DNA from 4 places in the Blastococcus sp. TML/C7B genome. Region 4 is predicted to be linked to each of the others. Evidence: riboswitches for the same ligand, from Rfam matches in the RefSeq annotation. Region 4 holds a riboswitch; each other region holds the start of a gene.
The links. A riboswitch is a leader RNA that binds a small molecule or an ion and turns the genes downstream of it on or off. The one in region 4 is predicted to bind cyclic di-AMP.
Positions count from the first base shown of each region.

Region 1: it holds a riboswitch for cyclic di-AMP, as region 4 does, so the genes downstream of both, JKP76_RS13620 (hypothetical protein) here and JKP76_RS21700 (hypothetical protein) in region 4, are expected to answer to the same signal.
Region 2: it holds a riboswitch for cyclic di-AMP, as region 4 does, so the genes downstream of both, JKP76_RS11350 (C40 family peptidase) here and JKP76_RS21700 (hypothetical protein) in region 4, are expected to answer to the same signal.
Region 3: it holds a riboswitch for cyclic di-AMP, as region 4 does, so the genes downstream of both, JKP76_RS22980 (transglycosylase family protein) here and JKP76_RS21700 (hypothetical protein) in region 4, are expected to answer to the same signal.

Region 1 covers NZ_JAEOAA010000002.1:126,410-133,821, reverse strand. Annotated here, with positions in the region: gene JKP76_RS13650 (bifunctional 3'-5' exonuclease/DNA polymerase) at 1-303, opposite strand, end outside; gene JKP76_RS13645 (hypothetical protein) at 379-585, shown strand; gene JKP76_RS13640 (DUF1330 domain-containing protein) at 594-956, shown strand; gene JKP76_RS13635 (siderophore-interacting protein) at 992-1,852, shown strand; gene JKP76_RS23520 (NADPH:quinone oxidoreductase family protein) at 1,923-2,894, shown strand; gene JKP76_RS13625 (hypothetical protein) at 2,912-3,217, opposite strand; gene JKP76_RS13620 (hypothetical protein) at 3,318-4,205, opposite strand; cyclic di-AMP (ydaO/yuaA leader) riboswitch at 4,217-4,370, opposite strand; gene JKP76_RS13615 (TetR/AcrR family transcriptional regulator) at 4,524-5,132, opposite strand; gene JKP76_RS13610 (MMPL family transporter) at 5,298-7,412, shown strand, end outside.
Region 2 covers NZ_JAEOAA010000001.1:2,350,179-2,357,590, forward strand. Annotated here, with positions in the region: gene JKP76_RS11340 (HAD domain-containing protein) at 99-620, opposite strand; gene JKP76_RS23440 (WhiB family transcriptional regulator) at 655-996, opposite strand; gene JKP76_RS11350 (C40 family peptidase) at 1,215-1,727, opposite strand; cyclic di-AMP (ydaO/yuaA leader) riboswitch at 1,743-1,889, opposite strand; gene JKP76_RS11355 (hypothetical protein) at 2,277-2,423, shown strand; gene JKP76_RS11360 (D-2-hydroxyacid dehydrogenase family protein) at 2,527-3,480, shown strand; gene ilvA (threonine ammonia-lyase IlvA) at 3,605-4,873, opposite strand; gene JKP76_RS11370 (ATP-binding protein) at 4,911-5,336, opposite strand; gene JKP76_RS11375 (STAS domain-containing protein) at 5,406-5,768, shown strand; gene JKP76_RS11380 (hypothetical protein) at 5,765-6,370, shown strand; gene JKP76_RS11385 (SpoIIE family protein phosphatase) at 6,384-7,412, shown strand, end outside.
Region 3 covers NZ_JAEOAA010000001.1:2,534,603-2,542,014, reverse strand. Annotated here, with positions in the region: gene treY (malto-oligosyltrehalose synthase) at 1-1,958, shown strand, start outside; gene JKP76_RS12315 (MOSC domain-containing protein) at 2,049-2,921, shown strand; cyclic di-AMP (ydaO/yuaA leader) riboswitch at 3,098-3,244, shown strand; gene JKP76_RS22980 (transglycosylase family protein) at 3,244-3,882, shown strand; partial or broken gene treZ (malto-oligosyltrehalose trehalohydrolase) at 4,015-5,409, shown strand; gene JKP76_RS20995 (DUF3459 domain-containing protein) at 5,486-5,770, shown strand; gene JKP76_RS12300 (dihydrofolate reductase family protein) at 5,820-6,503, shown strand; gene JKP76_RS12295 (hypothetical protein) at 6,555-7,160, opposite strand.
Region 4 covers NZ_JAEOAA010000002.1:1,039,773-1,047,184, forward strand. Annotated here, with positions in the region: gene JKP76_RS17905 (M23 family metallopeptidase) at 1-830, opposite strand, end outside; gene JKP76_RS23645 (M23 family metallopeptidase) at 1,065-1,745, opposite strand; gene JKP76_RS21700 (hypothetical protein) at 1,742-2,188, opposite strand; cyclic di-AMP (ydaO/yuaA leader) riboswitch at 2,338-2,483, opposite strand; gene ccsB (c-type cytochrome biogenesis protein CcsB) at 2,644-3,621, opposite strand; gene lnt (apolipoprotein N-acyltransferase) at 3,618-5,213, opposite strand; gene JKP76_RS17925 (cytochrome c oxidase assembly protein) at 5,583-6,503, opposite strand; gene JKP76_RS17930 (thioredoxin domain-containing protein) at 6,773-7,412, shown strand, end outside.

The sequences.
Region 1 (7,412 bases), 910 kb from region 4:
CGGCTGCAGCGCGTCCCAGCCCGGCGCGTCGTCGGCGGCGAGCAGCCCCCGGTCGGCGAACGGCGAGCGCCGCAGCAGCGCGTGGCACAGCCGCAGGTCGGTGCAGCGCGCGACCCGCACCCCCGCGGCCAGCAGCGCCGGGTACCAGCGCGTGGTGTCGTCCCAGACCCAGCGCACCGGCTCCGGCCCCGCCTCCCGGGCGGCCACGGCCTCCGGCAGCGCGTCGGCCGGCACCCGGAGGACGCCGTCGTCCGCCCGGAGCTCGACCTCCTCGCCGCGGCGCACGAGGACGATCCGGTTCACCCCCGCAGTCTCCTCGACGGGTACGACTGCGGGGCTCCGCGGCTGACCGAGCCCGCCCGGGGGTAGGGCGTCCCCATGGATGCCGTCTCGATGGGCAAGGCCGGTCTGCAGGGCTGGCGCGCGAGGGTCGCCGACACGGTGGCGACCCCGGTGGCACGACGGTCCCCGCTCACCGACGACCAGGTGCGGGCCGCGGTGGGGGCCGCGTTCTTCGTGCTGTCGGTCGTCTACGTCGTCCAGACGCTGCGGCAGCTGGGGCGTGGGAGGGCCGCCGCCGGTTAACGTTCGGCATGGCTGTCGATCCCCGCGGTGCCGATCTCAAGCGCTACCTGCAGGAGGACCCGGGCGGGCCCGTGGTCATGCTCAACCTGCTCCGCTACGCCGAGGGCGGCCGCGACTCCTACGCGCAGTACGCCGAGGCGCTGCGGACGACGTTCCTGCCCCGCTACGGCGGCGAGATCCTCTACGCCGGCGACGGCTCCACCGCGCTGGTCGCCGAGGCCGGGCAGGACTGGGATGCCGTGCTGCTGATCCGCTACCCGTCCCGCCAGGCGTTCAGCGCGATGGTGGCCGATCCGGAGTACCAGCAGGTCACCGCCCTGCGCACCCGCGCGCTCACCGAGGCGGTGCTGCAGGCCACGACCCCCTGGTGAGGGCACCCTAACCAGCCCCGGACTACCGTTCAGGCATGACCGAGGCACGACAGGCCACCCGCCAGCCCCGCAAGCGCACCCCGCGGGTGGCCGAGGTGCTGCGCACGACGCGCCTCACCCCGCACATGATCCGCGTCGTCCTCGGCGGCGAGGGGCTGGGCGACCTCCCCGCCGGCGAGTTCACCGACCACTACGTGAAGCTCCAGCTGCCCCCGGCCGGCGCCGGCTACACGGCGCCCTACGACGTCGACGAGCTGCGCGCCACCCTGCCGCCGGAGCAGTGGCCGGTCACCCGCACCTACACGGTGCGGGCGTGGGACGCCGAGGCCGGCGAGCTCACCATCGACTTCGTGCACCACGGCGACGTGGGCGTGGCCGGCCCGTGGGCCGCCGCCGCGCAGCCCGGTGACCGCATCCAGTTCATGGGGCCCGGCGGCGCCTACCGCCCGCACCCGGGCGCCGACTGGCACCTGCTCGCCGGGGACGAGGCCGCGCTGCCGGCCATCGCCGCGGCGCTCGAAGGACTGCCCGCCGGCGCGCGGGCCCTGGCCTTCGTCGAGGTCGCCGGCCCCGAGGAGGAGCAGCCCGACCTGACCGTGCCCGCCGGCACCGAGCTGCGCTGGCTGCACCGCGGGGACGGCGAACCGGGCGAGACGCTGGTCGCCGCCGTCCGGGCCGCGGAACTGCCGCCCGGCCGCGGGCACCTGTTCGTGCACGGCGAGGCCCACGCCGTCCGCGAGCTGCGCCGGCACCTGCGCGCCGTGTGCGGCCTCGACGCGGAGTGGACGTCGATCTCCGGCTACTGGCGGCGCGGCGACACCGAGGACGGCTGGCAGTCGACCAAGCAGGAGTGGAACGCGCAGATCGCGGCCGAGGAGGCCCCGGCGCCGGCCTGAGCCGCCCGCCCGGCCGCGGCGGCCGTCTGACAAGCTCGGAGCCCCACCGACCCCCACCGCAGGAGGACCCGTGCGCGCCGCCCAGATCTCCACCCTCGACGGCCCCCGGGCGATCCAGGTCGTCGACGTCCCCGAGCCCGAGGCCGGCGACAAGGTGCTCATCGACGTCCACGTCGCCGGCGTCACCTACCCCGAGGTGCTGCAGAGCCGCGGCGAGTACCAGATGAAGCCCCCGCTGCCCTTCACCCCGGGCAGCGAGGTGGCCGGCGTCGTGCGCTCCGCCCCCGAGGGCAGCGGCTTCACCGCCGGCCAGCGCGTCGCGGCCTTCCCGTCGCTCGGCGGCTTCGCCGAGGTCGTCGCCGCGGCGCCGTCGCTGACCTTCCCGCTCCCGGACGGCGTCAGCTTCGAGCAGGGCGCCGCCCTGCCCATGAACTACCTGACCATGCACTTCGCGCTGCGCCGACGCGGCCAGCTGCGCGAGGGCGAGTCGGTGCTGGTGCACGGCGCCGCCGGCGGGCTCGGCACGGCCGCCGTCCAGCTGGCCAAGGCCTACGGCGCCCGCGTGCTCGCCGTCGTGTCCAGCGACGCCAAGGGCGAGGTCGCCCGCGCCGCCGGCGCCGACGAGGTCGTGCCGGCCGACGGCTTCCGCGACGCGGTCAAGGAGCTGACCGGCGGCAAGGGCGTCGACGTGGTCGTCGACCCGGTCGGCGGCGACCGCTTCACCGACTCGCTGCGCAGCCTGGGCCGCGAGGGCCGGATCCTGGTCCTCGGCTTCACCGGCGGGGAGATCCCCACGGTCAAGGTCAACCGGCTGCTGCTCAACAACGTCTCCGTCGTCGGCGTCGGCTGGGGCGCGTTCTGGTCCGTCGGGGCGCCCGGCTTCCCCAAGGAGCAGTGGGAGGACCTCTACCCGCTGCTCGAGGCCGGGAAGCTCGACCCCGTGCTGGGCAGCGTGCACCCGCTGGAGGACGTCGTCGCCGCCGTCACCGAGCTCGACGAGCGCCGGGCCGCCGGCAAGGTCCTCCTCCGCGTCCGCGGCTGACCGCACCGGCTGCGGCGCTACTCCCCCAGGAGGCGCCGCAGCCGGCGCGCCGGCTCGCGCACCAGCAGGCCGGGCAGGCGCAGTGCGGCGGTCGCGGCGCGCACCCCGAACCGGAGCAGGTCGGGCCACTCGGCGGGCCTGGGCGCGGCCGCCACGGGCCGCTCCCGCACCGGCGGGGGCACCGGCGGCAGCGCGGGCGGCAGCAGCACGTCCATCGCGGCATGGGTGCGGCGCGGGGCGCGCAGCGAGGCGAAGGACGGGATCGGCGGAGCCGCGGGCGACTCCTCGTCGTCGGGGCCCCGTCCACGACCGGTCGTCGTCACGGTGCGCTCCTCCAGCTCGGTCTCCGGGAACGGGCCGCGTGCTCGGAGGAGCCGCCGCCCGGGGCCGTCGACACTAGCGCCGGCCCGCTGGGCGCCGCGCTCAGCGGTAGTTCACGTGCACGTGGTCCATGTGGTTGGCCGTCGCGCCGCCGCGGTTCTCCATGGGCTTCCACGCACCGCCCGGCGTGCTCATCATCCGCTGCTCCCAGATGAGGTACTCCACGCCGAGCTCGCTCCAGTGCGCCACGTGGTAGGCCACGATCGCGTCGCCGAGGGCGCCGTTCGCCATGACCATGTAGTCCACCGCGAGGCCCGAGGGGTGGCCGCCGGGGTCGGTGGCGCTGGGCCGGGTGCCGCCGAGGGTGATCGAGCCCGCCCCCGGGACGTTGCTGACGACGGCGTCCGCGGCGGCCTGCGCCCGCGGCTTGATCGCACCGGCGCTGTTGCTGATCGTCGCGCGGGTGGTGGCGGCGACCGAGCCCGCGGCCCGCGCGACCGCCGCGGCCGGGGCCTGTGCGGCCGGCGCGGGCTTCGCGGCAGCGGCCTGCGCCGCGGCCAGCTCGGCGAGCTCGGCGGCCTGCCGTGCGGCGGCCTCCTCCGCGGCCCGCCGGGCGGCGGCCTCCGCGTCGGCCCGCTGCTGGTCGAGCACCGCCTGGTCGGCGGCGGCCTGGGTGGCCAGCGCGGCGAACTCGGCGTCCTCACGGCTGCTGCGGCTGGCGGCCAGGTCGGCCAGCGGCCCCAGGTCCCGCGCGACGTCGACCGCGCCGGAGCTGCCCTCGATGCCGAGCTGGCGGGCGACGCTGACCGACTCGGTCTGCGCCGCCTCGGCCTGCGCGTCCGGGCCGGGCCCGACGACGAGGTTCACGATGACGGCGCCTGCGGCGGCGACGCCGATGTAGACGGCCGGCCGGCGGGTCGCCGACGGGGGGCGCCGGTGGGCGGCGGGGCGGGTGGACCGGGGTCGTGCGGTGGTGCTGGGGCGCGCCATCCGGCGGCTCTCCGTTCTTCCGATACCGCCTACCGGGTTAGCTGACGGATTCGGGCTCAGAAGTGCCCTACCCGCGGCGGACGGCGGTCCGGCGCGCGATTCACCCCAGTGCTGCGGTGGGTCCCCGGCTCCCCGCGCCCCGGAGGACGACGGCGACTCAGCGGCGCCCGGCGGCTTCCCCGGGTGGGGACGGTGCGACCGACGGACCGCGCCACGGTAGGCAGCGTTACGGTTCCGTGACAATCGGCGACCGGGCCACGCGGGGCCGGGACGGGCCCCCTACCTGGGGCGATGCGCCGGGTGTGAGGTGCGCCGCAGCTATGCGGGGCCCGGGCGTGTCGAGCGCCTCGGCAGCAGCAGTCGCCGCCCGCTCTCGATGAGGTGCTCGCGGAGCTCGGCGTCCTCCAGCGCGGCGGAGCCGGGATCGGCGGCCGGGCCGGGAAGCCCGACGAGGAACAGCGTGGCCGCGACCCGGAGGGCGGGGTCGGGACCGGCGAGCTGGTCGACGATCCGCTGCAGCACGCCCATGAGCGCCGGGTTCTGTTCGAGCAGGTGCCGGACGGCGACGTCGCCCATGAGCACCGACAACCCGCCGCGGTTGCCGATCAGCAGGTCGACGAGGCCGGCGACCAGCAGCTCCACCCGGCCGCGCCGGCTGCGCTCCGCCTCGGCGGCGACGGCCAGCCGCTCCAGCTCGTCGAGCGCGGGCCGCAGGGCGGCCAGGATGATCTCGTCCTTGGAGCGGTAGTGCCAGTAGACGGCCGCCTTGGTGACGCCGAGGGCGTCGGCGATCTTCTGCAGCGAGGTCTCGCTGACGCCGTCCTCGGCGAACAGCCGCAACGCGGCCTGCAGCAGGCGGGCGCGGCCGGCCCCCGCGGTGCGGTCGGTGCCACCCTCCGGAGCCGTGCTGCCCGGTGCTGCGCTCATCGCTCCCCCTCCCGACGTGTGCCATCTCACCTAGCCGATCGGCTAGGGCCAGCCTAGCTGCGCGGTTAGTCTCCTCGGAGCCGGCACGTCGCGTTCACCGACGCCGTCCGAGCCTGCGGACCGGCCCTCCGGCGCCGCGCCCGCCACCCCGATCGAGGAGTTCTCGTGGCCACCCTGCTCTACCGGCTCGGCCGGTTCTCCTTCCGCCGCCGCGGCCTGGTCGCCCTCGTCTGGGCGCTGCTGCTGGCGGTGTTCGGCGCGGGTGCGGCCACGCTGTCCGGGCCGACCTCGGACTCCTTCACCATCCCCGGCGTCGAGTCCATCACGGCCTTCGACACCCTCGAGCAGAAGATGGGCACGGCGGCGGACAACGCCTCGGCCCGCGTCGTCTTCCGCGCCGAGGGCACCGTGGCCGACGACGGGACGCGCAGCGCGATCGAGCAGGCGCTGGCCGAGGTCGCCGAGGCGCCGCACGTGGCATCGGTGACCGACCCGTTCCTGGAGAACGGCGTCTCCGCCGACGGGCGGACCGCGTACGCGCAGGTCGCCTACGACATCCAGACCATCGACGTCTCCGAGACCGACCGCGAGGCGCTGTTCGACGCCGGCCGCAGCGCCGAGAGCGCCGGCCTGCAGGTCGAGTTCGGCGGCGACGCCACCCAGGGCGTGCCCGAGCAGAGCGCCGCCGAGGTGATCGGCCTGCTGGTGGCGGCGCTCGTGCTGGCCCTCACCTTCGGCTCGCTGGTGGCCGCCGGCCTGCCGCTGCTCACCGCGATCATCGGCGTGGCCCTCGGCGTCTCCGGCGTCACGATCGCCACCGGCTTCGTCGAGCTGAGCTCCAGCACCCCGACGCTGGCGCTGATGCTCGGCCTCGCCGTCGCCATCGACTACGCGCTGTTCATCGTGTCGCGCTACCGCCACGAGCTGTTCCTCGGCCGGGAGCCGGAGGAGGCCGCCGGCCGCGCCGTGGGCACCGCGGGCTCCGCCGTGGTCTTCGCCGGCCTCACGGTGGTCATCGCGCTCGCCGCGCTCTCCGTCGTCGGCGTCCCGTTCCTCACCGCGATGGGCCTGGCCGCCGCCGGCACCGTCGCCGTCGCCGTCGTCATCGCGCTCACCCTGCTGCCGGCCGTGCTGGGCTTCGCCGGCCTGCGGATCCTCGGCACGCGCGGCCGCGCCCGCCTCGAGCGCGAGGAGCAGGCCGCGCAGCCGTTCGGCGCGCGCTGGGGCGCCGCCCTGGTCCGCCACCGGCTGGTCGCCCTGCTGGTCACCGCCGGCACGCTGCTCGTCGTCGCCGTCCCGGCGCTGGACCTGGAGCTGGGCCTGCCGGACGAGAGCACCGCCGCGCCGGACAGCACGCAGCGCAAGGCCTACGACCTGGTGAGCGAGGGCTTCGGCCCGGGCTTCAACGGACCGCTGCTGGTGCTGGTCGAGGGCGCCGGGGAGGGCGGCGCCGTCGCCGGGACCGAGCAGGCCCAGGCCGCCATCGCGCAGCTCGACGACGTCGCGGTCGTCGCACCGGCGCAGTTCAACCCGGCGCAGGACACCGCGGTCATGACCGTGATCCCGGCCAGCGGCCCGGCCACGGACGCCACCGAGGAGCTGGTGAGCACCATCCGCGACCTGGCGCCGCAGCTGCGGGCCGACACCGGGGTCTCCCTGGCCGTCACGGGAGTCACCGCGGTGACCCTCGACGTCGCCGACAAGCTCAACGCCGCGATGCTGCCCTACCTGCTCGTCGTCGTCGGGCTGGCGTTCCTGCTCCTCCTGCTGGTGTTCCGCAGCGTCCTGGTGCCGCTCAAGGCCGTGCTGGGCTTCCTGCTGAGCGTCGTCGCCACCTTCGGCGCCGTCGTCGCGATCTTCCAGTGGGGGTGGCTCAGCGGCGTGTTCGGCGTGGAGAGCACCGGGCCGATCATCAGCCTGCTGCCGATCTTCCTCATCGGCGTGCTGTTCGGCCTCGCGATGGACTACGAGGTCTTCCTCGTGACCCGCATGCGGGAGGAGTACGTCCACGGCGCCACGCCGGACGAGGCGGTCGTCGGCGGCATGCGCCACGGCACCCGGGTGGTCACCGCGGCCGCGCTGATCATGATCAGCGTCTTCGCCGGCTTCATCCTGGCCAGCGACACGATCATCAAGACGATGGGTTTCGCCCTGGCCTTCGGGGTCGCGGTCGACGCCTTCCTCGTCCGCATGACGATCGTGCCCGCGGTGCTCTCGCTGCTGGGCCGCTCGGCCTGGCGGCTGCCCCGCTGGCTGGACCGGGTGCTGCCCGACGTCGAC
Region 2 (7,412 bases), on a different contig from region 4:
GGTTCCGGTATCCACGGTTACCCCCTGCGGTCCACCGCGCAGAGTGGCACCGCGACGGGCGGGCGGACAGGTCTTGCGGCGCGGCCGGGCGGCGGGCGTCAGCCGCCGTCGGCCAGCCAGCGCTCGACCCGGTCCAGCTCGGCGTGCGTGAGCCCGGTGGAGTAGGCGGGCGCCACCACCAGCACCTGGCCGTGGCCGCTGATCCACGCGCTCGCGTCGTCGGCCTGGTCGGCGAGGTCGTCGTCGATCCAGACGATGCGGCGGCCCGGCTCCGCCGCTGCGACGGCCTGCGCGGCGGTCAGCTTCCACCAGCCGGCGACGCCGCCGAGCGTGCCGCCGAAGCCGGTGGGCAGCGCGTCGCGGCCGTGCGTGCGCAGCCCGCGGGGCAGCCCCAGCGGCCCGGCCAGCAGCTCGTCGGCGAGCTCGGTCCACGTGGTCAGCCACTGCAGCTCCACCCGGCCGGACTCGTGCAACGCCCGCAGCCGGGCCACGACCGACGGATCCCAGGACAGGACGTAGCCGTTGAAGCGGCCGCGCCGCCAACCCACGGGCAGGTCGTGCCGGACGGCGTTGAGCACGCCGTCGACGTCGAGCAGCAGCACCGGGGGAGGAGGCGTCACCTCGTCGTCCCTACCCGGCGCGGGCTCCTGCCGCTCAGGCGGTGATGGCGTCGCGACGGGCCACGCGCAGCCGCCGGCGCTCGCGCTCGGAGAGCCCGCCCCAGATGCCGAAGCGCTCGTCGTTGCGCAGCGCGAACTCCAGGCACTCGGCCCGCACGTCGCAGCCGGTGCAGACGCGCTTGGCGTCGCGGGTCGAGCCGCCCTTCTCCGGGAAGAACGCCTCCGGGTCGGTCTCACCGCACAGCGCCGACAGCCGCCACGACTCGTCGTCGGGGGCGACGGGCTCGGTCCACGGGGTGCTCCACGACGGCTGGTCGTGGGTGTCGACCGTCTCGTCGGGGACCAGGGACAGGAAGGGGCGGTAGGACGAAGGCACAGCGCTGCTCCAGGGGAAGTGGGGCGGGGGGTGACGGACCGGTACGGGCCGTCGGCTGGCACTGACGTTATCTGCGCGTGATCTGACGCGCTCCGGCGGATCAACCCGAAACCGGACCGTCCGGTTGGCGCATTGTGTGGACACGTCGACGGGTCGCCATGTCGCCGTGTCGACACCGGGCCGGTGATGGCCCGGCCCGGTGCCGACAGCTGCGGAGATCAGGCGACGCGGCGGGTGCTGTGGTAGCCGGGCACCGAGTCGACCCGCACGATCGAGACCGGCTTCCCGTAGGTCGACGAGTGCACCATCATCCCGTTGCCGATGGCCATCCCCACGTGCCCGACCGGGTCGTAGAACGTGATCAGGTCACCCGGCTGCATGGCGTACCAGGGGACCTCGACGCCGGCGGTCGCCTGTGCGCGCGACGTGCGCGGCAGCTGCACGCCGGCCGCCTTGTAGGCCGCGAAGGTCAGACCCGAGCAGTCGAAGCCGCCGGGGCCCGTGCCGCCGTACACGTACGGCTTGCCCTGCTGCGCCAGGGCGTGGTTGACGGCCGCCTGCGTGGTCGGCGTCGGTGCCGGGGCTGCGGAGAACATCACGGGCGCAGCGGCGGCGGGCGGGGCGACGGCGACCGAGGCGGCCAGGGGGGTGAGGGCGAGACCGGCGCCGGTGAGGAGGGCGAGGGTCGCCCCGCGGACGCGGCTGGACGAGGACGTGCGGGTAGTCGTCATGGACGACGCGTTCTCCTGTTCTCCATCAACCGCCTACCGAGTTAGCTGACGGGTTCGGGCGGGGAGATCGCCCGGCGGGACCGGTCGAGCCGGTCGCGCTTCACCCCAGGGACTGCGCGTGGGTCCCCGGCCCGGCGCCGAGACGTTCGGCGCCGGTTCGGCGGTGTCCGGCCGGGTGTCGCCGGAGGCGACGTCGAAGGCCTCGGCCGGACCGCGACGACGCTAGGTGGATCGACCGGCCCCTGCCGGACCGCGCCGCGGCGTCGTCCGGGTGATGGGCCGGCCGCCACGCCCGGGTGCCCGTTGGGCGACTCGCGGCCCCAGCACGCCGGTCGCCGTCCGGCCCCGCCGGCACCTCTCGCCCACATAGCGGAACGTGATCGGGCGCTTACTTCTCTGTGCGAGGCGTGGCGTCACCGACGGCAGCGGCCCACTCACGCGGCTCGGCGCCGATCGCGTCCTCCGGCCGGTGGACCGGGATCCCGACGGGGGTTGGCGGCCGCCGTCACGGGGCAGGGACGGGGTCAGTCCACAGCTGAGGAGGCGAACATGGCCGGAATGCTCCGGAAGCTCATCGCGTCCGGGGTCGCCGCACGGGTGATCCAGGAAGCGCGCAAGCCGCAGAACCAGGCGAAGCTCAAGAAGATGCTCGCCGACTTCCAGAACAAGAACGCCGGCGGCAAGCGCCCCCGCTGACCCACCGGCGCCCGACGACGGCCCCCGACCGCATCCGCCGGTCGGGGGCCGTCGCACGTCCGGCGCCGGGCCCCTGGCGACGGCGGTGTAGTAGACCGGGGGCGTGATCCGCATCGCCGTCCTCGACGACTACCAGTCCGTCGCCGCCGACTTCTGCGACTGGTCCCGCGTGCCGGGGCCGGTCCAGGTGGTCGGGTTCCACGACTCGGTCTCCGACGTCGAGGCGCTCGCCGCGCGGCTGGAGCCCTTCGACGTCGTCGTCGCCATGCGGGAGCGCACCGAGTTCCAGCGGGACCTGCTCGAGCGGCTGCCGAACCTGCGGCTGCTGGTGACCACGGGCATGCGCAACCGCGCGATCGACGTCGCCGCGGCCGCCGAGCGGGGCATCACCGTCTGCGGGACCGGTGCGGGGGCGGCAGCCACCGCCGAGCTCACCTGGGGGCTGGTCCTGGCCACGCTGCGGCACATCCCGCGCGAGGACGCCTCCGTCCGGGCCGGGGGCTGGCAGCAGACCCTCGGCGGCGACCTGGACGGCGCCCGGCTCGGCGTCGTCGGGCTGGGGCGGCTCGGCAGCCGGGTCGCCCGCGTCGGCCAGGCGTTCGGCATGGACGTCGTGGCGTGGAGCCAGAACCTCACCGACGAGCGGGCCGCGGAGGTCGGCGTCCGCCGGGTGGAGCGCGACGAGCTCTTCGCCACCGCCGACGTCGTCACGGTCCACCTGCTGCTGTCCCGGCGGACCCGCGGCCTCATCGGCGCCGACGACCTCGGCCGGATGAAGCCGACCGCCGTCCTGGTCAACACCAGCCGCGGGCCGATCGTCGACCAGCAGGCGCTCCTCGACGCGCTGCACGGCGGCCGGATCGCCGGCGCCGGGCTCGACGTCTTCGACACCGAGCCGCTGCCCCGGGACCACCCGCTGCGCTCGGCCCCGCGCACCGTGCTCACCCCGCACCTGGGCTACGTCACCCGTGGCACCTACGAGGTGTTCTACGGCGAAGCGGTGGAGGACGTCGCCGCGTGGGTGGCCGGCGAGCCCGTGCGGGTGCTCGAGCCGTAGGACCGCGGACGCCGCCCACCCGGGCCAGGGGGTCCGCCCGGGGGGCGGTCCGTCGGTCCTAGTGCTCTGAGTCGCCACAGACTCAGAGCACTAGATCCGGCAGGACGACCTGCCGGGGAGCGGGTCAGACCAGGAAGCGGTAGGCCGTCGACCCGGGCAGCAGGTGCTCGATGCGCAGCGGGCTGGCCTCGACCCGCTCGAGCAGCTCGGCCAGGCCCTCGACCCGGCCCAGCTCGATGCCGGTCAGCGCGGCGCCGGTCTCCCGGTTGTCGCGCTTGACGTACTCGAACCGCACGATGTCGTCGTCCGGGCCGAGCACCTCGTCGAGGAAGCGGCGCAGCGCGCCGGGTTCCTGCGGGAACTCGACGAGGAAGTAGTGCTTGAGCCCGCGGTGCACCAGCGAGCGCTCGACCACCTCGGCGTACCGGCTGACGTCGTTGTTGCCGCCGGAGAGCACGCAGACCACCGTGGAGCCCGGCGCCAGGTCGATCAGCCCGCCGCTGAGCGCCGCCGTCGCCAGTGCGCCCGCGGGCTCGGCGATGATCCCGTCGGTCTGGTACAGGTCGAGCATCTCGGTGCAGATCTGCCCCTCGGGGACGGCCAGGAGCTCCGCGCCCGCGTCGCGCACCATCGGGAAGGTGACCGCGCCGGCCCGGCGGACCGCGGCGCCGTCGACGAAGGTGTCCATCTCCGGCAGGTCGACCGGCTGACCGGCGGCCAGCGCCGCGGCCATGTTCGCCGCCCCCGCCGGCTCCACGCCGATGAGCCGGGTGGTGGGGGAGTGGGCGCGCAGCCAGGTGCCGGCACCCGCGAGCAGCCCGCCACCGCCGACCGGCAGGACGACGACGTCCGGCGGTTCGGGCAGCTGCTCGAGCACCTCCACGGCGACGGTCGCCTGCCCGGCCACCGTCGCCGGCGAGTCGAAGGCCGGCACCAGCGTGGCCCCCGACGTCGCCGCGAACACCGCCGCGGCGGCCGCCGCCTCGTCGTACGAGTCGCCGGTCACGACCAGCTCGACCATGTCGCCACCGAGGGCGGCGATCCGCTCGCGCTTCTGCCGCGGCGTCGTCCCGGGCACGAACACCCGGCCGCGCACCTGCAGCGCGCGGCAGGCGTAGGCCAGGCCCTGCCCGTGGTTGCCCGCGCTGGCGCAGACGACGCCGGCGGAGCGCTGCTCGGGACCGAGCGCCGAGATCATCGTGTACGCGCCGCGGATCTTGTACGAGCGCCCGACCTGCAGGTCCTCGCGCTTCAGCCAGACGTCGGCGCCGGTCAGCGCGGAGAGCCGGGCGTTGCGCTGCAGCGGCGTCCGCTCGGCCACGCCGTCGAGCCGGCGGACGGCGTCGCGCACCTGCGCCTCGAACCCCTCGGGGGACTGGTGGACAGCGTTCACGCCGTCATCGTCGTCCACCGGTGCGCAGGGGTCGGGATCAGGGCTGGAGCAGTCGCAGGGTGGGCTCGGTGCGCAGCCGCTTGATCAGCTCCACGCGGTGCCGACCGTCGTCGGACCGGACGAACTCGAGCTTGTCGACCAGCGCCTGCATGAGGACCAGACCGCGGCCGGTGTCCAGCGGCGACCCCTCGGCCGCCGTCGCCTGCTCGAAGTCGAAGCCCTGGCCGTCGTCGAGCACGCTGACCCGGCACGTGTCGTCGGTGATGGCGACGTCGACCTGGTACTCCTCGTGCTCCCCGGCGTGCTGCACGACGTTCGCGCACGCCTCGGTGAGGGCGAGCACGACCTCCTCGATCGTCGACCTCGCGACGTCCAGGTGCTCGAGCGCCTGGCGCAGCAGCCCGCGCATCAGGGGCAGGCTGCGCGCATCGCGCGGCAGCCGGACGCTGAACGAGATGTCCATGGCAGGTCTGTCCCCTCGGCACCGATGTCCTACGCTCGACGGAACGACGAGATGAGAGGGGGCGGTGCAGTGCTGTTCGACGTGGAACCGGCGACCGTGGCCGGCCGTCCCGCCCTCACCGTACGTGGTGAGCTCGACCTGTCGACCGCCCCGCGCCTGGAGGCCGCCGCGGACGAGTCGATGGTCCGCTCGCCCGAGTTCGTCATCGACCTCACCCACACCACGTTCCTGGACTCCTCCGGTGCCCGCACGCTGCTCGGCATCGCCCGCAAGGCCGGCACGGCCGGCGTCCGGCTGCACGTGGTGGCCCCCCGGTCGAACGGGCCCGTGCGGCTCACCATCGACCTGCTCGACCTCGGCGCCTACGTGCCGCTGGTCAGCTCGCCCGGCGAGATCCGCGCGACCATCGCCGACCGCGACGCCGGAGCGTGACCGCCGGTCGGGTCGACGACGAGGCGCTCGCGCGCTGTGCAGACGAGCCGATCGCCGTCCCCGGCGCGGTCCAGCCGCACGGGGTGCTGCTCGGCGTCCGTGAGCCCGACCTCGGCGTCGTCGTCGCCTCGGCGAACGCCGCGGAGCTGTTCGGTCGGACGCCGGCCGGCCTCGCCGACGTGCTGGACGACGAGGCGCTCGCGACCCTGCGGACGGGGCTGGCCGGTGACCTCGCCGAGGTGAACCCGCTGCGCATGACCGTCGCCGGTACGGAGGTCGACCTCGTCCTGCACCGGGCGGACGGGCTGCTGATCACCGAGTGGGAGCCCGTGGCCGGCGCAGAGCAGGCCGGTGCCGCCTGGCACCGGCGGCTGCCCGGTGTGCTCCAGCGGCTGGCGGCGTCGACCACGCTCGAGCAGCTCAGCGCGACGCTGGCGCGCGACGTCCGCACGGTCACCGGGTTCGACCGGGTGATGGTCTACCGCTTCGACCCGGAGTGGAACGGCGAGGTGATCGCCGAGGCCCGCCGGGACGACCTCGAGCCGTTCCTCGGGCTGCGCTTCCCGGCCAGCGACATCCCTGCCCAGGCCCGGGAGCTCTAACACGACCAACTGGATGCGGCTGATCCCCGACGCCGGCTACGCGCGGGTGCCGCTGGAGCCGGCCGTCGTCCCCGGCACCGGGCGCCCGCTGGACCTGTCGGGCGCCATGCTGCGCAGCGTCTCGCCGGTGCACCTGGAGTACCTGGCCAACATGGGCGTGGTCTCGTCGATGTCGGTCTCGCTCATCGACCGCGGCCGGCTGTGGGGGCTCATCTCCTGCCACCACTACGCCGGCCCGCACCGCCCGTCCTACGCCGACCGCACCGCCGCGGAGTTCCTCGGCCGCACCGCCTCGCTGCTGCTGCGCACCGTGGTCGCCGAGAGCGAGCTGGACGGCATCGTCGACGTCGCCGAGCGCGCCGCCGAGCTCTCCGCCGCCGTCGGCCGGACGCCGCGCGCGCTCGGGGCTGCGCTCACCGAGCAGGACGTGACCGTCCTGGACCTGCTGCCCGCCGCCGGTGCCGCGGTGCGACTGGGCGGTCAGCTCCGGCTCCTGGGGACGACGCCGCCCGCCGAGCGGGTGCCCGGGATCGTGGCGGCGCTGCTGGCCGCCGGCGCGACCGCCACCGACGCGGCCTCGTCACTGGTGCCGGACGCCGCCGACCTCGTCGACACCGCCAGCGGGGTGCTCGCCGTCCCGGTCGGGCCGGGCGACTTCCTGGCCTGGTTCCGGCCGGAGACGCTGCGCGAGGTGACCTGGGGCGGCAACCCCTACGAGTCCAAGGTCGCGCAGACCGACGACGGCCCGCGGCTGAGCCCGCGCCGCTCGTTCGACGCGTGGAGCGAGATCGTCCGCGGCACGTCGCGGCCGTGGCGCGAGCACGAGGTGGCCGCCGCCCGAGCCCTGGCCGGGCACCTCGCCGCCGCCACGCTGAACCGGTCCGAGGAGGACAACCGGCTGGCCGGGGCGCTGCAGCGCACGCTCCTGCTCGAGGAGCTGCCGAAGGTGCCCGGGGTGGCGATGGCCGCCCGGTACGTGCCCAGCGCGGAGGACGTCGTCGGCGGCGACTGGTACGACCTGGTGCCGCTGCCCGGCGGGACG
Region 3 (7,412 bases), on a different contig from region 4:
TCGGCGGCGGCAAGGTCCGCATCCCGGTGCTCGGCTCGGCGGACGACCTCGCCGAGCTGAAGATCGTCGGTCGGGAGGGTGGGGGTGACGGAGCCGGCGAGCTGCACTACTACGACAACCGCTTCCCCATCGCGCCGGGCACGGGTGAGGGGACGCCGCAGGAGGTGCACGCCCGCCAGCACTACGAGCTGGTCGACTGGCGGCGCGCGGACTCCGACCTCAACTACCGGCGGTTCTTCGCGATCAACACCCTCGCCGGGCTGCGCGTGGAGGACCCGGCGGTCTTCGACGCCACCCACGAGCTGGTGCTGCAGCTGGTGCGCGACGGCGCCGTCGACGGGTTGCGGATCGACCACCCGGACGGCCTGGCCGACCCGAAGGGCTACCTCCACCGGCTGGCCGAGGCGTCGGGCAACCGCTGGACGGTGGTCGAGAAGATCCTGGAGCCCGGTGAGGAGCTGCCCGAGGGCTGGGCGACAGCGGGGACGACGGGCTACGACGCGCTCACCGAGGTCGACCGGGTGCTGGTCGACCCGGCCGGCGAGCCGGCGCTGTCCGCGCTGGACACCGAGCTGTCCGGGCGCACCGTCGACTACGCCCAGCTGGTGCACGACTGCAAGCGCGAGGTCACCGACGGGATGCTCGGCTCGGAGGTGGCCCGGCTGGTGCGGGTCGTCGGCGAGCTGCCCGGCATCGACCGGGCGCAGCAGACCGAGGCGCTGGCCGAGCTGCTGGCGACCTTCGGCGTCTACCGCAGCTACCTGCCCGACGGCCGGGAGCACCTGGACCGGGCGGTCGCCGCGGTCCGGGCCGGCCGGCCGGACCTGGTGCCGGCCGTCGACGCGCTGTACGGCGTCCTGTCGCAGGCGGGCACCGAGGCGGCCACCCGCTTCGAGCAGACCAGCGGCCCGGTCATGGCCAAGGGCGTCGAGGACAGCGCCTACTACCGGTGGTCCCGGTTCGTCGCGCTCAACGAGGTGGGTGGGGACCCCGCGCACCTCGGGGGCTCGGTCGCGGACTTCCACGCGGCGCAGGCGCACCGGCTGGCGGTCAAGCCGCAGGCGATGACCACGCTGTCGACGCACGACACCAAGCGCAGCGAGGACGTGCGGGCCCGCCTGGCGGTGCTCGCCGAGCTGCCCTCGGAGTGGGCGGCGCTGGTGCGCGGCTGGCTGGCCCGGCACCCGCTGGCCGACCGCCCGCTGGCGCACCTGGTGTGGCAGAACCTGGTCGGCGCCTGGCCGCTCTCGCGGGAGCGGGCGCACGCCTACGTGGAGAAGGCGGCGCGCGAGGCAGGCACCTCGACGACCTGGACCGATCCGTCCTCGGAGTTCGAGGACCAGCTGCACGCGCTGGTCGACGCCGCGTTCGACGACCCGGCGACGACGGCGGAGATCGAGGCGTTCGTCGCCCGCATCGCGCCGCTGGGCTGGTCGAACTCGCTGGCGCAGAAGCTGATGCAGCTGACGATGCCCGGCGTCCCCGACGTCTACCAGGGCACCGAGCTGCACGACCTCTCGCTGGTCGACCCGGACAACCGGCGACCGGTGGACTACGACCTGCGGCGGCGGATGCTGGCCGCGCTCGAGGCCGGCGAGGTACCCACCGTCGACGGCAGCGGAGCGGCGAAGCTGCTGGTCACCTCGCGGGTGCTCCGAGCCCGCCGCGACTCCCCCGAGCTGTTCGCCGGCTACGCGCCGGTGGAGGTGCGGGGATCGGCCGCCGAGTGCCTGGTCGCCTACGACCGCGGCGGCCCCGACGGGAACGGCGTCGTCGTCGTGGCGACCCGGCTGCCCGCCCGGCTGGCCCGAGACGGCTGGGGCGACACCGCGCTGGAGCTCCCCACCGGTGCGTGGCGCGACCTGCTGACCGGTGAGCGGTTCGTCTCCGACGTCGGCGGCGTGGCCGCCGACGTGCTGCTCGCCCGGCTGCCCGTCGCCCTGCTCGTCCGGGACTGACCTCCGCGAGATCTGCACACTCGGGGCCTTCAGCGCCCGGAAAGCCACGAGTGTGCAGGTCTCGGGGCCCTCTCGTGGTCTGATGCGCGCGTGCACATCGACGCGCTGTACCGCTTCCCGGTGAAGTCCCTGCTCGGCGAGCAGGTCGAGGAGGTGCGGCTGACCGGGCGCGGCGTGCTCGGCGACCGCGCCTACGCCCTGGTCGACACCACCGACGGGACGGTGGCCAGCGCCAAGCACCCGCGCAAGTGGGGTGCGCTGCTCGGGCTGTCGGCCCGGTTCGCGAGCGAGCCCGAGGCGGGCTCCCCGCTGCCGCCGGTGGTGCTCGCGCTGCCCGACGGCCGCGAGCTGCGCAGCGACGACGCCGGCACCGACTCCGCGCTCTCCGAGCTGCTCGGCCGCCCGGTCCGGTTGACCAGCGAGGTGCCCGAGGGCAGCCGCTTCGAGGAGCAGTGGCCCGACATCGAGGGCCTGGCGCCGGCGGAGTTCATCGAGGGGACGACGCACGCCTACGAGGGCAGCGAGCCGGTCAGCGCCATCGGCCTCGGGATGATGGCGCCGCCCGGCACCTTCTTCGATCTGGCCGCCCTGCACGTGCTCACCCGGGCCACGCTCGAACAGCTCACCGCGCTCGGCGGGGGCAGCGACTTCGACGTCCTCCGCTACCGGCCGAACGTGCTCATCGGGGGCACCGATCCAGGCTTCGCGGAGGACGCGTGGGTCGGCCGCAGCCTGGGCCTCGGCGACTCCGCGCGGGCCGGCGTGAGCATGCTGACGATGCGCTGCGTCATGACGACGCTGGCCCAGGGCGACCTGCCCGAGGACCGCGGCACGCTGCGCACCGTCGCCCGCCACCACCGCCGAGAGATCCCGGGCCTGGGCACCTGGGCGTGCGCCGGCGTCTACGCCGACGTGACCGGCGAGGGCGTCGTCCGCAGCGGTGACCCGGTGACGCTCGCCTGAGACCGGCCGGCGCGGGCGGTAGGTGTGACCGCGCATGTCGAGCTGGCCCCGTTTTCCGGCGTGGCGGCCACGCCACGCCGGAGGCGGGCGACGGATAACGAAACGGTAACTACCGTCCTCCGGGTGCTCCGGCCGTCCGGCCCGGCACCGCGCCGCCCCGCCCAACCCCGTCCGGCGGCGTGCACACGAACAACCCGTGGACGGGGGCGGGGGACCCAGGATCCCGACGCCCACGGCGTCTCGGGGTGAAGCCGCGAGGAGCGGCCGGGCACCGATCGCCCGAACCCGACAGCTCACCCCGCCGGCGGTGCATCGGAGGAACATGTCCACGCACAGCCAGTCGATGACGCCTGCCCGCGGCCTGCGCCGCGGAGCCGTCGTCCTCACCGGGATCGCCGCCGTCTCGCTCGGTGCGCTCAGCACCTCGGCGCAGGCCGCGCAGAACAACTGGGACGCCGTCGCCCAGTGCGAGTCCACCGGCAACTGGAGCATCAACACGGGGAACGGCTTCTACGGGGGCCTCCAGTTCCGGCAGTCCTCGTGGGAGGCCTTCGGCGGTCTCGCCTACGCCCCGCGCGCCGACCTGGCCACCAAGGCGCAGCAGATCGCGGTCGCCGAGGCGCTGCTCGCCGTCCAGGGCCCGGGGGCCTGGGACAACTGCCACGTCCACCTCGACGACCCGATCCAGGGGCAGGCGACGACGCCCGCCCCGGCGCCGGCCGCGCCGCCGGTCCAGCAGGCGCCGGTCCAGCAGGCGCCGGTCCAGCAGCCCTCGGCCGGGAGCTCGACGCCCGCGGCGACCACCGGCAGCTACACGGTCCGGCGGGGCGACACGCTGAGCAAGATCGCCCAGGCGCAGGGCATCGCAGGCGGCTGGCGCGCCCTCTACGCGGCCAACCGGGACCAGCTGCAGAACCCCGACCGGCTCGAGGTCGGCCAGCGGCTCGTGCTCGTCGGCTGACCCGCCACGGGGAGCCCGCCGCCACCCGGCGGGCTCCCCGTCCGCGCACGCGGCGGTTGGCGGCCGCCGGTGCGGGCATGATGCCTCCGGCCGCCACCGCGGCCTTCCCGCGCACGTCCCGGAGGCCCCCGCATGTCCGCACCCGTCGAGTTCGCCGTCTGGGCCCCGCTGCCGGAGCGGGTGCGCGTCCAGGTCGACGGCACCGTCCACGACATGACGCGGGACGACGACGGCTGGTGGCGCGCCGAGGTGGACGCGGGCCCGGAGGCCGACTACGGGTTCCTCCTCGACGAGAACGAGACGCCGCGGCCCGACCCGCGCTCGCGCCGCCAGCCCGCCGGCGTGCACGGGCTCTCCCGGCGCCACGAGCCCGAGGCCTACGCGTGGGGCGACCGCGCCTGGACCGGCCGCCCGCTGGCCGGCGGCGTCGTCTACGAGCTGCACGTCGGCACCTTCACCCCCGAGGGCACGTTCGACGCCGCGATCGGCCGCCTCGGCCACCTGGTCCGGCTGGGGGTGGACTTCGTCGAGCTGCTCCCGGTGAACGGCTTCAACGGCACGCACAACTGGGGGTACGACGGCGTCCTCTGGTACGCGGTGCAGGAGGAGTACGGCGGCCCGGCGGCCTACCAGCGGTTCGTGGACGCCTGTCACCAGCAGGGCCTGGGCGTCATCCAGGACGTCGTCTACAACCACCTCGGCCCCTCGGGGAACTACCTGCCCGAGTTCTTCCCGATCTTCGCCGAGGGCGGCGCGAACACGTGGGGCAACTCGATCAACCTCTCCGGCCCGGACTCCGACGAGGTGCGCCGCTACGTCATCGACAACGCGCTGATGTGGCTGCGCGACATGCACGTCGACGGGCTGCGGCTGGACGCCGTGCACGCGCTGGTCGACGAGCGCGCCACCCACGTGCTCGAGGAGATGGCCCAGGAGGTCGACAAGCTGTCGGTCGCCCTCGGCCGGCCGCTGACGCTGATCGCGGAGAGCGACCTCAACGACCCGCGCATGGTGACCCCGCGCGTCGCCGGCGGCATCGGCCTGACCGCGCAGTGGAGCGACGACTTCCACCACGCGCTGCACTCGACGCTGACCGGGGAGGGCCAGGGCTACTACTCCGACTTCGCCGAGGCCGGCGTCGCGGGCCTGGCCAAGGTGCTCACCGGCGCGTTCTTCCACGACGGCGCCTGGTCCAGCTTCCGCCGCCGGCACCACGGCCGCCCGGTCGACACCGCGACGCTGCCGGGCTGGAAGTTCCTCGGCTACCTGCAGGACCACGACCAGATCGGCAACCGCGCCGTCGGCGACCGCATCTCGGCGACCCTCTCCCCCGCGATGCTCGCCGTCGGCGCGACCGTCGTGCTCACCAGCCCGTTCACGCCGATGCTCTTCATGGGCGAGGAGTGGGGCGCGAGCACGCCGTGGCAGTTCTTCACCAGCCACCCCGAGCCGGAGCTGGGCAAGGCCACCGCCGAGGGGCGGATCGGCGAGTTCGCCGAGCACGGCTGGGACGCCGACGTCGTCCCCGACCCGCAGGACCCGGAGACCTTCACCCGCTCGAAGCTCGACTGGTCGGCAGCCGACCCAGGAACCGCACGACCGGCTGCTCGCCGTCCACCGGTCACTGCTGGCGCTCCGCCGGGCGCACCCCGACCTCGTCGACTCGGACCTGACCGCCGTCGAGGTCGACTGGGACGACGCCGACCGCTGGCTGGTCGTGCACCGCGGCGCGCTGCGCGTGGTGGTCAACCTCGCCGCGGAGCCACGGGAGATCGACCTGGACCGGCCCGCCGACGAGGTCCTGTTCGCCACCGCCGAGCTGCCCGGGGTCGACGGCAGCACGGTCACGATGCCGCCGGAGAGCGCGGCCGTGCTCAGCACCCGCTGACGTGCGCCGGCTGCTGCCCCACCCGGGGTCCGAGCTCGACGACGACGGGTTGGTCGAGGCCTACCGCCTGCCCGGCGGCCGCGCCCTGCGGGTGAACTTCGTGACCTCCCTCGACGGCTCCATCGCGGTCGATGGGAGGAGCGCCGGGCTCGGGTCGCCGGGCGACAAGCGGGTGTTCCGGGTGCTGCGCGCGCTGGCCGACGTGGTGCTGGTCGGCCACGGCACGGCCGCGGAGGAGCAGTACCGCGCCGTGCTGCCGGAGTCGACCGTGGGCCGGCTCCGGTCGGCGCTCGGCCGGCCCGCACCGCTCCCGGTCGCCGTCGTCTCCCGCCGGGCCGCGCTGGACCCGGCGTCCCGGCTGGTCGCCGACGCCGTGGCCCCCACGATCCTGGTCACCTGCGCGTCGGCCGACGCCGGCCGGCGGACCGCCCTGGCGGACGCGGGCGTCGACGTGCTGGTCTGCGGTGACGACGACGTCGACCTGCCGGCCGCGGTCTCCGCGCTCGCCGAGCGGGGCCTGGAGCAGGTCACGTGCGAGGGCGGGCCCCAGCTGCTGCACGCGGCGCTGACCGCCGAGGTCGTCGACGAGCTGGACCTGTCGATCGCCCCCGCGCTGGTGGGCGGTCCCGAGCGCCTGCTGCCCGGCGCGCTGCCGGCGCCCGCCCGGCTCGAACTCCGCCAGGTGCTCGAGGAGGACGGCGTGCTGTTCACCCGGTACGCGGTCGGGAGCTGAGACGCCGCGAGGGCGGGCCGGGAGATCCCGGACCGCCCTCGGCGGACGGACTCACTGCTGGGCGATCACCTGGGTCAGCGTCAGCCCCAGGCTGAACGTCATGTCGTCGCCCTGGACCTGGTTGATCTTCGGGTCGTCCGGCAGGGACACGTCGAGGATCACGCAGTGCGTCGTGTTGGGGGCGAACGTCCACGACGTGAAGGCGGCGGAGACGGCAGCGGGCAGGTCGGCGATCTTGACCGGCCCGCCCAGCTTGGTGTCGGGCTTGTCGTCGCAGTTGGCGTCGTAGGACGGCTGGACGCGGGCGAAGGTGCTGAACTCACCCGTGCCGTCGTTGGTGTCCCCCGCGGCCTTCTCCGCATCGCTGCGCGTGTTTTCGGCGTCCTGCACGCTCACGGTTGCGCTGAGCTTGCCGGGGAGCGCGCTGGCGTTCTTGATCTCGTACGCGTACCGGGCGCTCCCGCCGGGGGCGAGCGACATGTGCTCGTCCCCGGTCCCCACGACGCCGCCACCAACGGTGAGCTCGAACGTCTCGGCACCGGCCTTCTGGCCGGCGACCGTCTGGGTCGAGGAGAAGGCGGCGAAGGTGCCGCTGGCGCCGAAGGCGATGAGGGCGACGCCACCCATGGCGGCGGAGGCGAGGGCGATCTTCTTCATGGGGTGTCTCCTGTCGATGTCCCCGTCGGACGACGGTTCTCGCCGGCAGGCGCTCGGCGAACGATCCGAGACTGCGGTGCACCCCAGGGGCCGGGCATCGTCAGAACTGTTGATCGCGCCGGCAATCGGAACCCCCCAGTAACAGTGGTCCCACCCCATCCCTGTAGCCACTCCAGAGCCGCCGGGAAATGACTGGTCAGCGCCGCGTGTGGTGTCCTGCCCCGGCCGGACGAACCACGGGGGGGGCTCACG
Region 4 (7,412 bases):
GCCGTCCACTGCTGATAGGCGTTCCGTGCGCCTTGCAACTCCAACACCTTGATCTGGGCGGCCTGGAGTTCCGCCTCGTAGGAGGCCTTCTGCGCGGCCACCTCAGCGAACGCGCCTTGCTGGGCGCCCAGTCGCGCATCGGCTTGCGCCTTGGCGGTCTGGGCCGTCTCCTCGGCGGCGGCCATCTCGTCGCGGGCGGCGCGAGCGGAGGAGTCGGCGTTGGCCTGAGTCACCTTGGCGACCTGGAGCTGGCCGAGAACGTCCACCTCGTTGACTGCGACGTAGTCGAGCAGAGCGGCGCGCTGGATCAGTTCGCCAGGTCCCTCGGAGCTCAACAGCGCGGCCGTCCTGGAGATCGTCGCCCCGTTCATGTAGCTGTCGCGGGAGAACCGGGCGATGCGGGCTTCCGCGACGGCGACGGCAGCCGCCGCCGCCTGTAGTTCGGCCGCCCTCTGCTCAGCCACGACCTGCGCCTGCTGGAGCGCCTCCTCGGCGATCATGTAGGCGGTCCCTGCGGCTTCGGCCTCGATGCCGACGCGTTCGAGCTCGGCCTCGGCGACCGCGACCAGGCCGGCGATGCGGCCGACTTCGGCCGCCGCAGTTTCCTGCTCGGTCCGCGCGGCACCGATCTGGCCGTCCGTGGGATTGGTAGGCGCAGGAGCGCCGAGACTCGGCGTCGCGGCGCCGACGAGGGCAACGCCTACCAGTACAACGACCAGTGCGGCTCGCAGCGGACGGCGGGGGCCAGGATGGCTCGCTGTGCGCCAGCGGTGATGCAACAGTCCAGCATCCGTCAGGCTGGCGCGCCGGCGGGAACGGTGGTCGGGCATGGCTCGCTCCCTGGGGAAGAGGGTGGCGGTGCGTATGAGCCGGAGCAGAGTCCCACTATCACCGTTAGTAGCGACGGCAACACGCGGCACTTTCACCACACACTTCTTGATCGCTCGGTGATCCTCTGCACACTCTGAGTGCCCGCCGGGCCGCTTCGCTGCCCTATGAGCCCTGCGTCAGGTGGAGGTTCAGGTTGATGCGGTGGCGCGCGTCGCTACGGACGTCACTACGGATCAACCACAGCCGCCACCGAGCGTGATGCCGCGAGCACTCAGCCACGGCGCCGGATTGACGCGCTGCTGGTACAGCCCTCCGCGATGGGTCTCGATGTGCAGGTGCGGGCCCGTCGACTGCCCCCGGTTGCCTACCTCGGCGATCTGCTGACCGGCGGCGACCGTCTGCCCCGCGGTCACGAAGTACTGGTTGATGTGGCCGTACACGGTGATGGTGCCGTCCGCGTGCTGGATGTAGACGGCGAGGCCGAAGCCGTTCGCCGGTCCCGCGTCCAGCACCACTCCGGCATCCGGTGCATAGATGGGCGTACCGATGGGAGCGGCGATGTCCACGCCGTTGTGCGTGGCGCCAGACCGACTTCCATAGCAGGAGGTCACCCGGCCGGCCACGAGCGCGGCAGTGCCGGCGCGCGCCATCGCCAGTTCGCCTCGCTGCTGCTCGTCCCGTGCGGCAGCCGGATCCGCCACTCCCTGCGCCCCCAGCAGCTCGATCTCCGCATCGCGGAGCTGCGCGTCGAGGGCGAACTTCTGCCCAGCAGCTACGTCGTACGCATGCTGAGATGCCGCGAGCTGCGCCTGGGCTGCAGTCTCCGCCTCGACCGAGGCACGAACCGCCGCATCACGCTCCGCGACCGCAGCCTGGGCCGCCCGATCCGCGCGCTCCTGTCGCCCCTGGATCACCTCGAACCCCTCGAGCCGCTCGGCGCGATCCTCGCCAGGAGGTCGAGCATCGCGGCCCTCTCCAGCACCTCGTCAGGGCCGGCCGCGTCGAGCAGCACGGCCGCATCGCCCAGCGGGTCGGCACCCATGAAGGCATCGCGGCCGAGCGCGGCGATACCGTCCCGAGCTGCATCGACCGCCTCGCGAGTCGCCTCCAGCTCAGCGGCAGCGGCAGCGGCTTGCGTCTCTGCATCTGCAAGCGCAGTCTGCGCGGCGCGGGAGGCGTCGGCCGCGGCCTCCGCCTCCACGGTGAATCTCTCCAGATCCTTCTCCGCCGCGGCCACCAGCCCCGAGATCCTCTCGACCTCAGTACTCAGGACGGCCTCCTTCGACTGCCCATCGGCGGGAGCAGCCAGTGCCGTCACGGCCGACAGGCCGATGACGAGCGCTGCCGTGGCGGCCACGAAGCCGGTGCGGCGGTGGCGGAGGAGCGCGGATCCGACTCCGGAGGGACCCATTCGACCGTCTCGGCGGGGTCGGTCGGAGTGGACTACGGACGGGACGACGGACGTGCGGACAGACCGGTTGTGCAGCGTCGCCAAGGCGGCGGATCTCCGTTCTTCCTCGCCGCCTACCGGGTTAGCTGACGGGTTCGGGCGGGAAGGCGCCCTACCCGCGTGCTCGCAGTCGCGCACGCGGGATTCACCCCAGGGGGACGGTGGATCCCCGGTCCGCCCGGCCGTGTGGCACGGGCAGTTAGGCGGGGTCCGACCGAGGCTCTCCGGTCGAGAGGCACAGCTCGGCAGGACCGCCCGGAACCGTAGTACGAAGTTGCTTAGTTGTCACGGTTGCATAACGGAGGCCCAGGAAGCTGCCGGTCAAACACCTGCGCCGAGGACATCCGAGGGCCGCGCGTAGCTCACGAGACGCCGCCGTAGGAGTGCAGACCGGTCGACACGAGGTTCACGAACAGCAGGTTGAAGACGAGGCTCGCGAAGGCGATGAGGTTCACCCACGCAGCCGGGCGGCCTCGCCACCCGGCGGTGGTTCGGGCGTGCAGGTAGGTCGCATACAGAGCCCAGGAGATGAAGGCCCAGGTCTCCTTCGGGTCCCATCCCCAGAACCGCCCCCAGGCGCTCTCCGCCCAGATCGCGCCGGCGATGACCGCGAACGTCCAGACGGGGAAACCGAAGACCGCGGTGCGGTGCGCCACCCGGTCGAGCACGGCCACGTTGGGGAGCTTGTCGGCGATCCCCCCGCTCCTGCGGCCGCCGTCCCCCAGCGTCTTCTCGCGGTGGACCGCGACCAGGTACAGCGCGCTGGCGACGGCGCTGACGATGAAGATGCCGAACGAGATGATGGCGGCGGAGACGTGCACGGCCAGCCAGTCCGAACGCAGGGCGGCGATCAGGGGACCGGATTCCGCATAGAGGTAGAGCCCGATGAGAACCAGCCCGAGCACCACGGGCCCGAGCACGAAGGCTCCGATGCGTCGCACCGCCGGGGCCCGAAGTGCGAACACGAGGTAGGCAATGACGCCGGCGAGTACGGAGGCAGTTGCGAACTCGTACATGTTCCCCCATGGCACTCGTCCGGTCGCCGCGCTGCGGGCGACGAGCACACCGGCATTGGCGAGGGCGCCGGCACCCGTGAGCCCAACGCCCAGGAGCCCCCAGCGGCGACCGGCCGCGCCGGACGTCGCCGCCAGCGGCTGGGCTCCGTCCTCCGGGGAGGGCAGGGAAGTGCCCACGCCGACGGTGACCAGCTCTTGACTCGGCCGGGAGGCGCGCCTTCCGAACGCGAGCTCGCCGCAGAAGGCGAGCGCCGCGAGGGCATAGATGATGATCGAGGCGCTGAAGAGGGAGTCGGACAGGGCAGAGAACTGGTCGGATGTCATCGGGCTCCTTGCTGGTGGGTGTGGACATTGCGTGGCACGGTCACGTCGCGAGCGCTCGAAGGCACGTTCGACCGAGGTGGCTCACGTCGGCGGAGCACGACGGCAGCGAGCAGCGCGGCCAGGCCCGTGGCGGTGGCCGCCCACTCGGCGCCCGCGCCGATTTGGCTCGCCAGGGTGGTGTTCTGCCGCAGGGCGATGGCGCCGCTGAAGAGATAGGGCGTGAAGAGTTCGGACCGGTCGACGACAGTGCCGTCGGGTGCGACGATCGCGGAGATCCCGCTCGTTGCAGCGACGATGACCGTCCGGCCGTGCTCGATGGCACGCAGGCGGCTCATCGCTAACTGCTGCTCGCTCTCGGCGGTGTAGCCGAACGTCGCGTTGTTGGTCTGCACCACCAGGAGCGAGGCGCCGCCGTCCACGACGTCGGACACCAGTCCGTCGTAGGCCACCTCGAAACAGATGAGGTCTCCGATCCGCACTCCCCCGACGTCCAGCACGCCGGGCTCGTCCCCCGCGACGAAGTCCCGACGCAGGCGATCGACCTGATCGCTGAACAGCCGGAAGAACGAGCGGGCCGGCATGTACTCGCCGAACGGCACGGGATGCCGCTTTGCGTAGCGCTCGCCAGGACCCTCCACCGGATCCCAGACCACACCGACGTTCGTCAGCTTCTCCCCGGGCCCGTCCAGGACGGCACCGATCAGGATCGGCACGCCTACTGCGCGCGCCGCTCGGTCGATGGCGGCTGCCGCGTCCGGGTTCTTGTAAGGATCAATGTCGGAGGAGTTCTCCGGCCAGATCACGAGGTCCGGCTGCAAGGCCGCACCGCCAGCCACCTTGTCGGCCAGCGCCAGTGTCTGCTGGACGTGGTTGTCGAGGACTGCGCGACGTTGGGCGTTGAAGTCCAGGCCGGCCCGGGGCACATTGCCCTGGACAACAGCGACCGTGGCCGTCGGCCCGCCGGCCGTCAGGCTGGACCCGGGCAGCGGTAGCCAGGCAAGCGCCCCGACCACCGGGACGAGTAACGCTGCGGCGACGAGCAACGCGACGGCGCGAGCCTGGCCGGCTCGGCGTTCACGTCGCCAGAGCAAGGAGCGCCAGATGGCGCAGGCGAGCAGCGTGCCGGTGAGCGCCACGGCGAAGGTCACCAGCGACACGCCGCCGTACGCGGCGAAAGAACCCATCGGCCCGTCGGCCTGACTGAACCCAAGTCGTCCCCACGGAAAGCCCCCGAACGGGATGCGGGAACGGGCTGCCTCCTGCCCCACCCACAACGCCGCCATCCAGACCGGAGCCGCCGGAAGCCGACCGACCAGGGCCGATACGCCCCCCAAGGCGGCGTAGAAGACGGCTTGGAAAGTTGATAGCGCCAGCCAGGGAAGATCGCCGACGAAGACGCCGGTCCAGTTCAGCAACGGGAACAAGAAGCTGGAGCCGAGCAGCATCCCCAGCGCGGCGCCCAACCGTGCACTACGGCCGCGCGTCGCCAGAGCGAGGGCGAAGGGGCCACCCACAGCGAGCGGCCACCGTCCGTACGGCGGGAAGGCCAGCCACAGGCACACCCCGCCGCCCGCCGCCAGGAAAGCGGCCACCGGCCATGAGACCACCGCCTCGACCCGGCCATCGTGGGCCCGGCGGCGGGCAGCCGGCCGACCGCCATCGGGCGGGCGCGACCACGCCCGCGCCATCGTGGAGCCTGTCACGGGCACGCCGCTCTGCTGTACCGGCAGACGACCCGCGCCTCGCTACCGACCCGGCTGTCCTGGAATCGCACGTCGCCTCCCGCCGCATCATCGCGCTCACGCGCTACGACTCCGCCTCTACGGGCACGTCCTACGCCAGATAGTAGGGAAGCCTTCCGACCGCCTGATCGCCGGTCGACACAGCCGGGGGCGTCGTCGTCTGGTCGCGACCGTCCGCCCGCGCATACCGCCGTATATGCGGACCACAGTCGAGAGGGACTATCCACTGCGCGACTCCTGAGCCATTCTCCGGAGGCGTGCGTTGTAGGCCTCGAGCTCGACATCCACCCGACGATCGCTCACCTTCGTGAGCGTCTCCTCCGAGCGGCTCCACTGGAGGTAGACGATGACGAAGGCAATGACGCTGGGCACTTCTCCGAAGCCCCACACAATGTTCCCGGCCGCCAGCTGATCGGTCATGACATCGATGCCCCAGCCCGCCGGCGGGTTCGCGAAGGTCCGGACGACCGGAGCGCTGGCCATCATGAGCGCCACCGCGAAAAATGCGTGCAGCGGGCCGGGCAGTCCCAGCTCCGCGATGCGTATGGGAGCGGAGGCACGGTGTGGCCACGGACCGAGCGCGAACGCTCCGCCGAATGCCAGCAGGCCGGTGCCCAAGAAGAAGAGGAGCATCGCGACGTTCCCCCACCAGCTGCGCATCAGGAAGTCGAAGGTGGGCGTGAAGTAGATGCCATAAAGGCTGCCCACGAAGATGACGGTCGTGACGACGGGATGCGCGAGCACTCGGGCCACCTTGCAGCGCAATGCCCGCAAGAGGAGTCGTCGCGAGAGGGCGCCCCACCCGTGGCGCGGGAGAGCACGAATCGCTAGTGACACCGGGGCGCCCAGCATCAGCAGCATCGCCGAGACCACGGTCAGAACCATCTTCTGGAGCATGTGAATCGAGAACAGCACCATCCCGTAACCCATGACCTGGGTGGCGGTGACCAACAACACGGTCACGATGCCGGCCACGAAGTTCACAGTTCGGTGCCAAGGCCACCGGCTGCCCCTCCGGCGGAGCGCGCGCACTCCCAGCAAGTAGGCGATGAGCGCCACCACCGCCAAGCCCGGGACGACCGACGTGGCGTCGAACTGCGGGGTGAGCAATCGCATCAGCGTCGGGGGCTCGGTGGGCATCCGCATCATCCCGCCTGAATGTGGTCCCACGGTCATGCCTTTCGAAGCGACTGAATGGGACACCCGCCATACCGCCATCAGGCTCGGAGGGCGAGCTGCGAGGCAAGCCGACCCGCGACGCGCACGAGCGCCGCACCGACGAGCGAGCTGCTGTAGCTTCTCCTACGTACCTTCGTAGAGTAGAGGCGGGCAGGCAGCCGCCCGACTCCGCCTGCGGGACGGCCGCGGTCGGCCGCTCGACCCGCCGGACGGATCAACAAGGAGAGCGGTTGAGCACCAACCTGAAGATTTCCGCCGCGCTGGTGGCGGCCTTCGTCGTGACTGTCGCCGTCCTCCTCGGAATGAACAACTCCGGGGCGGACGACACCGGCACGACCGAAGCAGGCGGCGCACCCGTCGTGCGCGAAGACAGCCACCGACTCTCTACCGCCGCCGACGACCGGGTCACGCTGGTGGAGTTCCTCGACTTCGAGTGCGAGGGCTGCAAGGCCGCTTACCCGTTCGTTGAGCAGCTTCGCGACGACTACGACGGGCGGGTCACCTTCGTCGCCCGCTACTTTCCGATGCCGGGCCATGCCAACGGCGAGAACGCAGCCGTGGCGGTCGAGGCCGCAGCCCAACAGGGCCGGTTCGAAGACATGTACCACCGCATGTACGAGACGCAGACGGAGTGGGGCGAGCGTCAGGACTCCCAGGCGGATGTCTTCCGCGGCTTCGCCGAGGGAATGGGCCTCGACATGACCGAATACGACGCCACGGTCAGCGATCCCGCCACGCTCGAGCGGGTGCTGCAGGATCGCCGGGACGGTCTCGCGCTGGGCGTGGAGGGCACACCGACGTTCTTCCTCAACGGGGAGAAGGTCGAGGCACAGACCACCGACGAGTTCATCGAACTGATCGATGCTGCGC